3 regions of the Marinomonas phycocola genome follow, and region 3 is predicted to be linked to each of the others. Evidence: predicted binding sites of a transcription regulator. Region 3 holds the regulator's gene; each other region holds the start of a gene.
The links. The regulator FliA, encoded in region 3, starts transcription of late flagellar genes. The targets are predictions, from matches to a motif close to CTAAAGTTNNNNNNNNNNCNGCCGATA.
Positions count from the first base shown of each region.

Region 1: a site for FliA is predicted at 1,098-1,124, ahead of ACMUMJ_RS16410 (flagellin N-terminal helical domain-containing protein). Genes of this name have one in related genera too.
Region 2: a site for FliA is predicted at 1,463-1,489, ahead of flgM (flagellar biosynthesis anti-sigma factor FlgM). Genes of this name have one in related genera too.

Region 1 is NZ_JBLIXL010000038.1:1,516-4,800, forward strand. It holds gene ACMUMJ_RS16410 (flagellin N-terminal helical domain-containing protein) at 1,225-2,187, shown strand; gene fliD (flagellar filament capping protein FliD) at 2,529-3,285, shown strand, end outside.
Region 2 is NZ_JBLIXL010000006.1:17,582-20,866, reverse strand. It holds gene ACMUMJ_RS06135 (DedA family protein) at 1-252, opposite strand, end outside; tRNA gene ACMUMJ_RS06130 (tRNA-Arg) at 346-421, opposite strand; gene ACMUMJ_RS06125 (flagellar protein FlgN) at 595-1,071, opposite strand; gene flgM (flagellar biosynthesis anti-sigma factor FlgM) at 1,110-1,424, opposite strand; gene flgA (flagellar basal body P-ring formation chaperone FlgA) at 1,537-2,232, opposite strand; gene ACMUMJ_RS06110 (chemotaxis protein CheV) at 2,378-3,285, shown strand, end outside.
Region 3 is NZ_JBLIXL010000003.1:206,144-209,428, forward strand. It holds gene flhF (flagellar biosynthesis GTPase FlhF) at 1-935, shown strand, start outside; gene ACMUMJ_RS03955 (RNA polymerase sigma factor FliA) at 1,034-1,768, shown strand; gene ACMUMJ_RS03960 (chemotaxis response regulator CheY) at 1,824-2,204, shown strand; gene ACMUMJ_RS03965 (protein phosphatase CheZ) at 2,214-3,014, shown strand; gene ACMUMJ_RS03970 (chemotaxis protein CheA) at 3,026-3,285, shown strand, end outside.

The sequences.
Region 1 (3,285 bases), on a different contig from region 3:
GTCTTTTGTTTATTGGGTATTGACGAAAGGCTTGCTTATAAGTGATTAAAGCAGAGGCATTTAAAATAAGCTCCCTAATATTTAAGTGATGAGGTGTGTTTAGACGCACCTGAAGAATGGCGTTTCAAAGCTGGAACGCCATGCTCTTTTAGTCTCCTTCCTGTAAAGCTCCATTTCTCACTATAGATGTTTTTGCATATGATCCAAATAGTGGACGCAAAAAGCCTCTTGAATAACTTGCTCAGATTCTGCTCACATGCCCTTAAGGTCGTATCAATTGTATCTCCTGTACGCCTTTTGGAGGGCATTTTTCGAGTTTTCCATTCGATTTTAAATGTGACTGATAGTAGATTTTACGCTATTTTCCCCCTATGTAGCACATCTCTTTTTTTGTAAACGCCTAACCAATCACGTCCTTGCAGAACCAAGGTGACAATGCTTCGATATCTGCCACGCTTTTTGTGTTAGGGAGCGCCTCGAAAACTTGTTTCAATCAATCGTATTCATTAAGGCCATTGGTTTTGGTTGTTTCGATTAGGCTGTATCAGTTTGTGCTGATTGTCGCGCCTGCCTGGCTTTTTCTAAAGAGCCTGTTTTTACGTCCAATTGCATAAGGGCGGGGGAGGGGGAGCTTGTTCTGCTGCATTGCTATCAATTGGGTAGTGACCTTCTTCAACATAACCGATGAGCCGATCCTATTGATTGTTCAGGTACACTAATTCCTTCCCTGTCGTCGCTTTCGGGGGGGCATCTTTCATTTATTGTTCGATGGCATACAGTTTTTGGTGTGACGATGCGATTTGTAGACAGGTAAAGTCAGATGGCTCGTCAGCTACTTTTCGATGTTGGTTTAATTGTATATTGGAGTATTTGGGATTGGTGTTGTGCTGTTTGCAAAACTCGGTTTGAATTAATTCAAGCAGCTCGAAGGCCTCAAATAGTTCTGGTCAATTGTACTGGTGATAGGTCGCTATGACATGCTCTTTGAATAATAAGAAGTGAGAAGGCTATCGAGTGAAGTCAGTCATAGATGGATAGGGTTGGGTCGACGCTTACATAGAAAAGAGGTGTTTCTATCGAATTAAATGTAAATAGTGCTAAAGCTTTGTCTTAAGTGGGCGATATGATCTTTAGAGAACTAAAAAATCAAGTGCTCTAGAAAAGGGTTGTAGCTGGGTAGGGGTATCTCGCTATAATCCACTAAATGTTAAAGCGGAGGCTATCATGGCTTTATATGTAAATAGTAATGTGAGTTCATTGAACGCACAAAGACAATTAAACAATTCTAGTAACTCGTTGGATACATCTTTTCAGCGTTTATCGTCTGGTATGCGTATTAATAGTGCAAAAGACGATGCGGCGGGGATGCAAATATCGAATCGTTTGACATCACAGGTTAATGCATTAAATCAAGGTAACCGTAACGCAAATGATGGCATTTCATTGGCTCAAACTGCTGAGGGCGCACTTGATGAAGTAACGTCAATGTTTCAGCGTGTTCGTACTTTGGCTCAGCAAGCGTCTAACGGTTCAAATACCGATGAAGACCGTTTGGCTATTCAAGAAGAAATTCGCTCATTATCTCAAGAAGTTAACCGTGTTGCGGCTGATACAACTTTTGGTGGTCAGAATTTATTGGATGGTACTTATGATGCTAATTTCCAAGTAGGTGCTGATGCAGTGCAAACAATTGGCTTTAGTATGCAGAATATAGGCTCTACCGCAAATAGTTTAGAGGCAAATGGTGGCTTTACCCTTTCAGGCCTTGCTGGTGTTGCGAGTGCGGTAACAGGGCAAGGCCTCGCATCGCTAGCAGCAGGTATATCTGAGATAACAGGGGCTGCTGTAGCTGGTAATACCTTTGCTGGGAAATTTACATCCGGCGGAATTAGTGTTTCTTCTCAAGGAAATGCGCAATTTGTTCTTGCTGGTATGGACGCTTTAATCGCTACGGTAGATAAAAAACGTGCCGAACTCGGTGCCGTGCAAAACCGATTCCAATCGACTATTCGTAACCAAAGCAATATTTCCGAAAATGTATCTGCAGCGCGTTCACGTATCCGAGATACTGACTTTGCGCAAGAAACGGCGAATTTAACTAAAAATCAGATATTGCAACAGGCAAGTCAAACTATTTTAAGTCAAGCGAATCAGCGTCCACAGGCTGCGTTGTCTTTATTAGGTTAGTTGGCTTGGATTATAAGCCACATTAAATTGAGTAAAAAGTTTAATAGTGGCTTATAATGTTTAGATATGTTTTACAATGATACAGTATCTAACTATACAAATAGATGTTCAGTATTCTAGAAGTAAGTGATCTTGTATAAAAATCAAACGAATTTTTGAAGTAAAGAAAAAATTAAGGGATATATTCCGTTAACATCGTTTAACTCGACATTCGAGCATGGTTCATTTGGTGGAATTTAACTGAAGTGTTTAGTGGGATATCTAAAGTTTAAGGTGAATTTATTGACTAGCTAGCTTATTGTAGTGAATTGTAAGTTATGCTGCTAATTTAGGATTATATTATGGCTCTTATTACATCGGCAGGTATTGGTTCTGGTCTTGATTTAGAAAGTATTATTACTGCGTCAGTTGATGCCGAAAATGTACCAAAGATGAATGCTTTTGCCGCTAAAGATGAAGCACTTCAGGTTGAGTTATCTGCAATTGGGGAAGTTAAATCAGCTCTATCTACATTACAAGATACGATTGAGAAACTGGCTGACCCTGATAATTTTAATAAACGAGTGGCAAATATAACTCAGCCTGAAAGTGATGATGGTGATCTTATATCTGTTACACCAACTTCAGATATTACCCCTGGTGATTTTGATATTGAAGTTGTTGAGATTGCTCAAGGTAGTCGTGCTTTGTCAGATGATGGGCTATTTGCTACAAATGAAGATGTTGTGAGTGCATCTGGCGGCATATTGTCTTTCTCTGCTGGAGTAGATAAGAGTTTTGATTTGACGATAGATGCAGGGGCTACTCTTTCTGATCTACGGGATGCAATTAACGACTCTGATGATAATTTTGGTGTTACCGCTAATATAATAAACACGGGTACAGAATCAAAACTCGTTTTAACTTCTGCGATAACAGGAACTGGAAAGGATCTTGTTATTACTAATGATAATGCTGAACTTGATAGTGTATCAACAATTGCAAACGCGGGTGGTACTGGTGGTCTTTCTATCGCTGCCGAACATGCGGCAAAAGATGCGACAATAAAAGTCGATGGTATAACCATCACTAACGATAGCAACACATTTAAAGATGCAG
Region 2 (3,285 bases), on a different contig from region 3:
TTTTGGATGAGCTAGGCGTAGCTGGACCCATTTAAATTTATGGCTATATCGGCCAATGTAAAATAAAATGATGTCTCCAGACGCAATGCCAATAAATACAGCAAGTATACCTAAATGAATAGGTAAGGTTCCCTCAACAGACAAAAGCGCTGCACCAACAATCGCGGCATCTTCTAATAAGTAGGAGATAAAAATGATCCCTAGCATAATGATGTAGGGGTTGTGCGACCAACTGAGTAAGGTATCGAGCATAAATATATAAACTAAACCATTTTTTAACTATATAACGTCAGACCCAGTCTCTATTAACTAGTTCAATCATATAAAAAAATTTTGTAAAAAAGATGGTGCCCCCACCAGGACTCGAACCTGGAATAGCCGCTTAGGAGGCGGCAGGTATATCCTGTTTACCTATGGAGACATGAGAGTTTTTTAGTATTGATAATTTTAAAATTAATAGATTATTGGTGCTTTTAACCATCAATTCGAAAGCAGGTGGTTTTATACCTTATTTTTTATTGATCGGCAAATCAAAGCGTTATTTTCATATTTGAAATGAAGGTAATGTTATTGTGACATGTTTAAAGAGGTCGGTTATGCTTTGCCAATCGTGTGTTTACTATTGATTGGTCTAGTGCTGCCTTTTGCCGTGTATATGCGACTTTTTTTGTCTGAACCCTTGAGTATTTCTAGGAAAGATTTGTTACGCTTTTGAGCGATATTCAGTATTTGCTCGTTAGTGTGATTTTTTTCTTTACAGGTTTCTAGGAGCTTTTCGCATAGGCTAACGAGCTCGATTAATTTCACATCCTTATGTTGAGTATGTAACCACTCCTTAAACTGGCCTTCTTCTGGTTGCTTTTGATTAATGATTCCAAATTTTATCAATAACGAATGTCTTTTAGTATTTAAAGCGTCTAATTCATCTAAAATTGCACGTTTTTGTGCTGCAATTTCTAATATGGCTTCAGAACTAAGTTTGGCAAGTGCGTCTCGCTCATTATCTAGTAGTGTTGATAATGAATCGAGTAGTTCTTTGTTGCGAGCAAATATAGGTTCAACAGGTACCATAAGAAGAATTACTTTTCCTTAATTAAGGCTAATTTTTATTACGAAAATAGAGCATCAATACTTTGCATGTTGCTTGCTAGCTTTTGCGTGTCGATTTTATATTCGCCAGCGGCTAGAGCCTGTTTGATTTCTTCCACTTTATCCATATCAATGTCAGGAAGATTCGATATTTTCTCTTCCTGATTTTTTAATACTTGAGCAGTGCCACTTAACTTTACTGTGTCTTCTGCTAATGTTTCTTTATTAGAAGGTACTTTTGATTTGACACCTTCAGTTTCTCCTGAAGATTTTTGCAAACGATCATTTTTACTGACATTTGACTGATTTAAGATATTACCAAGATTAATTGCCATGATGCTTACCTGCTCTGAATTTTGCCACCTACTCCACTTATCGACCGTCTATATATAAACTTTAGACATTTTTATAAAAAATACTCTAAATGGCGATTTCTTTTTGCTCGTTTCAATAGTTTACAAGAATCTCGTTGCTGGATACAACTTTTCCGTACACAATTCGACCAGAACTGGTGTTTTTCACTCGAATTTGCTGGCCTAACACCCCATTTTCAAGTGATTCTCCGTTCATCTTTATACTGATAGTGCTACTTTGGGCTTTTATCACGATTCGAGAGCCTTTTTTTATTATTATTGGTAGTTCTGTTATTTTGTCTGTTATGACTGTGTTGATATTAATGTTTCGTGAGGCAATAAGCCCATATGGTGGGTTGTCTTGACTATAAATGTCCCCTCGTAATTTGGTGATATCCACCTTTATTAAGTCAGTGTTGTTTGTTGTTATTGGTTGTTTTCTTGATATGGGTGTAATTGCGGTGTAAGCGCTCAATAATATTTGTTGATTCACTGGAATAAAAATTTTCCATGTTGGTGTAATGCATTGAACTGTGTATGTCGTTCTTTTTTGAGCGTCACGGCGAGAATTAGAAATGGACAGTTTGTCTTTTGGACAACTTGGCAAGTAGCTAAAATTCGCTCGGTTTCCTAATTCAATATGTATTTCTGCCTTAGGATAAAGCGTGGCTAAACGAGGTTTTTCATTTTGTTCAATGAAATTAATAATATAGTCTTGAAGATTGGTTGCATGACAAACAGAAGGCAAAGTGCATAGTATTAATGCTCGAAAAAATAGATTTTTATTCATAATAGATAAATATCTCGCGATTTTGACTCTAAGCTTGCATAAGGTATTAGTAAAATAACAAATATCACTCTATGATTGGGTGATATTTACATATTTTTTTGAGGTTCGCCTTGGCGACATAGTAAGGTTCATAGGAGATTTAGTTATGGCCGGAGTTCTCGATACAGTTAACCAGCGTACTCAACTTGTTGGTGAGAACCGTCTGGAGTTGTTGTTGTTTCGTTTGAATGGGAAGCAAATATACGGAATTAACGTTTTTAAAGTAAAAGAAGTGTTGCAGTGTCCAAAGCTGACAACGATGCCTCACAGTAGTCCTGTAGTTCGAGGTGTTGCCCATATTCGTGGAGGCACAATCCCGATACTTGATCTAGGCCTTGCTACGGGTGATCGACCAATTGAAAATATAAGCGAATGCTTTGTCATCATTACAGAATACAATCGTCGAATTCAGGGTTTTTTGGTCAAAGGAGTCGAACGAATTGTTAACATGAATTGGAGCGATATTCAGCCACCTCCAAAAGGATTGTCTCATGATAATTATTTGACCGCTGTTTGTCAGGTTGAAAAAGAGATGGTAGAAATTATTGATGTTGAGCAAATTCTTTCTGAAGTAGCACCGACAAAACAAGACATCTCTGTGGGAATTGTCACAGACTCGGTGCAGGAAAATGCGAAACAGTACCATATTCTTATTGTTGATGATTCGAGTGTGGCTCGTAAACAAATCAAACGATGCATGGAAGACGTTGGTTTTGCAACGACTGTGTTGTGTGATGGTCGTGAGGCTCTAGAGTATCTTTTGAGTATTGCTGATGAAGGCGGTGATGTAACCACAGAGTTTTCAATGATTATATCAGATATCGAAATGCCTGAAATGGATGGTTACACTTTAACTACTCAAATACGGAATGACAGTAGATTGAGTGATCTATTTATTCTTTTACACACTTCATTAAGTGGTGTGTTTAATGAGGCTATGGTGAAAAAGGTGGGTGCCGATGGTTTCCTTGCGAAATTCCAGCCTGATGAGTTAGCTCGTTTAGCAATAGAAAC
Region 3 (3,285 bases):
CTCTTTCTGTCGCAAACTCAGCTAAAGATCAAAAATTTAAAGAAATGGAGAAAGAGCTTCAAGAAGTAAAAGCATTTCTGCAAAATCAAAAGAATCGCCAAGCTGCTGAGCCTGAAACTACTCAAAACCAGAAAATCCCAGCTTTAGTGAAAGTTCAAGAAAAGCTAAAAGGACTCGGAATCTCTGATCAAGTATCATCAAGATTGCTGGATGATATTGATTTACTAGGCAGAGAAGATGATTGGAATAGAGTACTCGCGCATTTAGCTGATCATATTCCAACAAGAGTGAAGACAAGTGAGTTGTTAGGCTGCATTGCTTTTATGGGGCCTACAGGTGTTGGGAAGACAACAACTATTGGTAAAATCGCGGCACAGCATGTTCTAAAATACGGTAGTGATAGTGTTGTGTTAGTTACTACGGATACTTACAGGATTGCTGCGCACGAGCAGCTGAGAACGTTTGGGAGAATATTAGGCGTCCCTGTTGTTGTTGTTAATGAATATTCTGATTTGAATGATGTGTTGGATAAGTATGCAGATTATTCATTGGTTCTGGTTGATACTGCTGGTATGAATCCAAGAGATAGGAATCTTGAGCGTCAGCTGTTAATGATTAACCGCGCTAGGGCAAATTTGAAAAAATTGTTGGTTTTACCTTGTACTAGCCAACGACAAGTATTGAAAACAGTAGTCGATGTGTACTCTGAGGTTAGATTGGATGGCTGTGTATTAAGTAAGCTTGATGAGTCTGCATCTCTAGGAGAGGCGATCAGTGTTGTTGTTGAAGAGAACCTTCCAGTAGTGTATGTTGCTGATGGTCAAAGAATTCCTGATGATATTCAGCCTGCGAGATCTCATAATTTGGTGAGTCGAGCTGTTTATGTTGCAGAGCAATATAGTCATCTTTATAGCTCTCTTAAGTATGGTAGTTAGTAATTTTATGTTACTTTTCGACTATCTTGGTCATCTATGTAGTAATGTTTACATGGTGCCTTTAACTGAAAAATTACTAGGTTGTTTTTTTATTGTTTATGCAGACTAAGATCGGCTATGACGCCTACTCAAAAAATGCGCATCTAACGATTGATACTATTGTTAATCAATATGGTTTTCTAGTTAAGAAAATTGCTTATCACTTACTAGCGAGAATGCCGAGTAGTGTTGAAGTAGATGACTTGATTCAGGCTGGCATGATGGGCTTGTTAGAGGCTCATAAACGTTTTGAGTCAAATAAAGGTGCAAGCTTTGAAACTTATGCTGGTATTCGTATTCGTGGCTTCATTATGGATGAGGTTAGGAAAAGCGATTGGGCCCCGAGATCTGTAAGAAAAAATGGTCGAGCAGTAGCGAGTGCAATTAATTCATTAGAGTCTACTCTTGGTAGAGAAGCAACAGATATGGAAGTTGCAAATTTCATGGGCGTTGGGCTTGATGAATATCATGATATGCTACAGTCTTCAATGTCGAGTCAATTGTTTAGCTTTGAGGAACTGTTAGATTCTGATGGTTTAAATTTCGAAAGTGGAACTGAGAATGTATCTAATCCATTAGAGAGTGTTGAAAATCAAGATTTTCAACACTCTCTGGTTGAGGCAATTGATTCTTTGCCTGAAAGGGAGAAGTTAGTATTATCTTTGTATTACAATGAAGAAATGAATTTAAAAGAAATTGGTGCTGTTTTAGGTGTAAGTGAATCTCGAGTAAGTCAAATTCATAGTCAAGCTGCTATGAGGTTGAAGGTCAAATTGATTGATTGGCGAGAATAATTTTTGAGTTTTGAAATACTACCTTTGGGTTGTGGAGGTTGAATTGGATAAAAATATGAAAATCCTAATTGTTGATGATTTTTCAACAATGAGAAGGATAATAAAAAATCTTTTACGAGATTTAGGCTTTACAAATACAGTTGAAGCCGATGATGGAACAACGGCTTTGCCAATTTTACAAGCAGGATCAATCGATTTTCTTGTGACTGATTGGAATATGCCCGGAATGACTGGTATTGAATTACTTCGAGCTGTTCGCGCAGATGATAAGCTCAAAACGATACCTGTATTGATGGTAACGGCTGAGGCAAAGCGAGATCAGATTATTTCTGCTGCCCAAGCAGGCGTTAATGGTTATGTAGTTAAGCCTTTTACTGCTGTCGCATTGAAAGAGAAAATTGAGAAAATTTTCGAACGTATAGATGCTGGAAAGTAGGAGTTGAGAATGTCTGATAAGTCCGATTCTAGTTTGGATGATTTTGAAGTAACTGTGAAAAATGGTGCCATGGATTTACTTAATAGTATTGAAATTGGGGATTTTTCGAGCGCTATTCAAATAATTCAAGAGTTAAGTGAGGCTAGACATAAGAGCTTTTATAACGAAGTTGGTAACTTAACTCGTAGTTTACATAATGCCATTAAAGACTTTAAAGTTGATTCTGTTGATGCAGCTAACGCTGAGCTGACAGATGATTCTGATGAAGAGAATGGTTCTAAAATTACAGATGCTTCTGATCGATTGAACTATGTCGTTGAGATGACAAGTAATGCTGCGAATAAAACTATGGATATGGTGGACAGCAGTGTCCCTGTTGCAAGTGAACTACAGAAACAAGCTAAAGAGCTAAGAAAGGACTGGGGACGTTTAATACAAAGAGATCTTTCGCCAGAGGAATTTCGTCAGTTATATAAAAGAATTGATGTATTTCTTTCGTATGCAGATGATAGCGCAACGACTTTGCATACTAACCTAAACACAATTTTACTTGAGCAAGGTTATCAAGACTTAACAGGTCAAGTTATCACTAAAGTAAATGAACTAATTCGCGATGTTGAAGAGCAACTTGTTCACTTAGTAGCCGTTGCTGGTCGGGTCGATAGTATTTCAGGAATGGAACACGAACTAATAGTAAAAGAAGATGATGACTCTCGTGGACATGGTCCGGCCATCAAAAATGATAACAATCCAGAAGTATTGAATAGTCAAGACGAAGTAGATGACTTGCTTTCAAGTCTTGGTTTCTAAAGGAGCTGAGGATGAGTTTCGAAGTCGATGAAGAAATTCTTCAAGATTTTTTAGTTGAAGCTGGGGAGATCCTAGAACAGCTTTCTGAACAATTAGTAGATTTAGAGCAAAACCCAGAAGATAAGCCGTTGTTAAACGCTATCTTTAGAGGGTTTCATACTGTAAAGGGTGGTGCTGGATTTTTGCAGCTAACCCCTCTAGTCGATTGCTGTCATTATGCTGAAAATGTTTTTGATATTCTTAGGAATGGCCAAAGAGAGGTAACATCTGA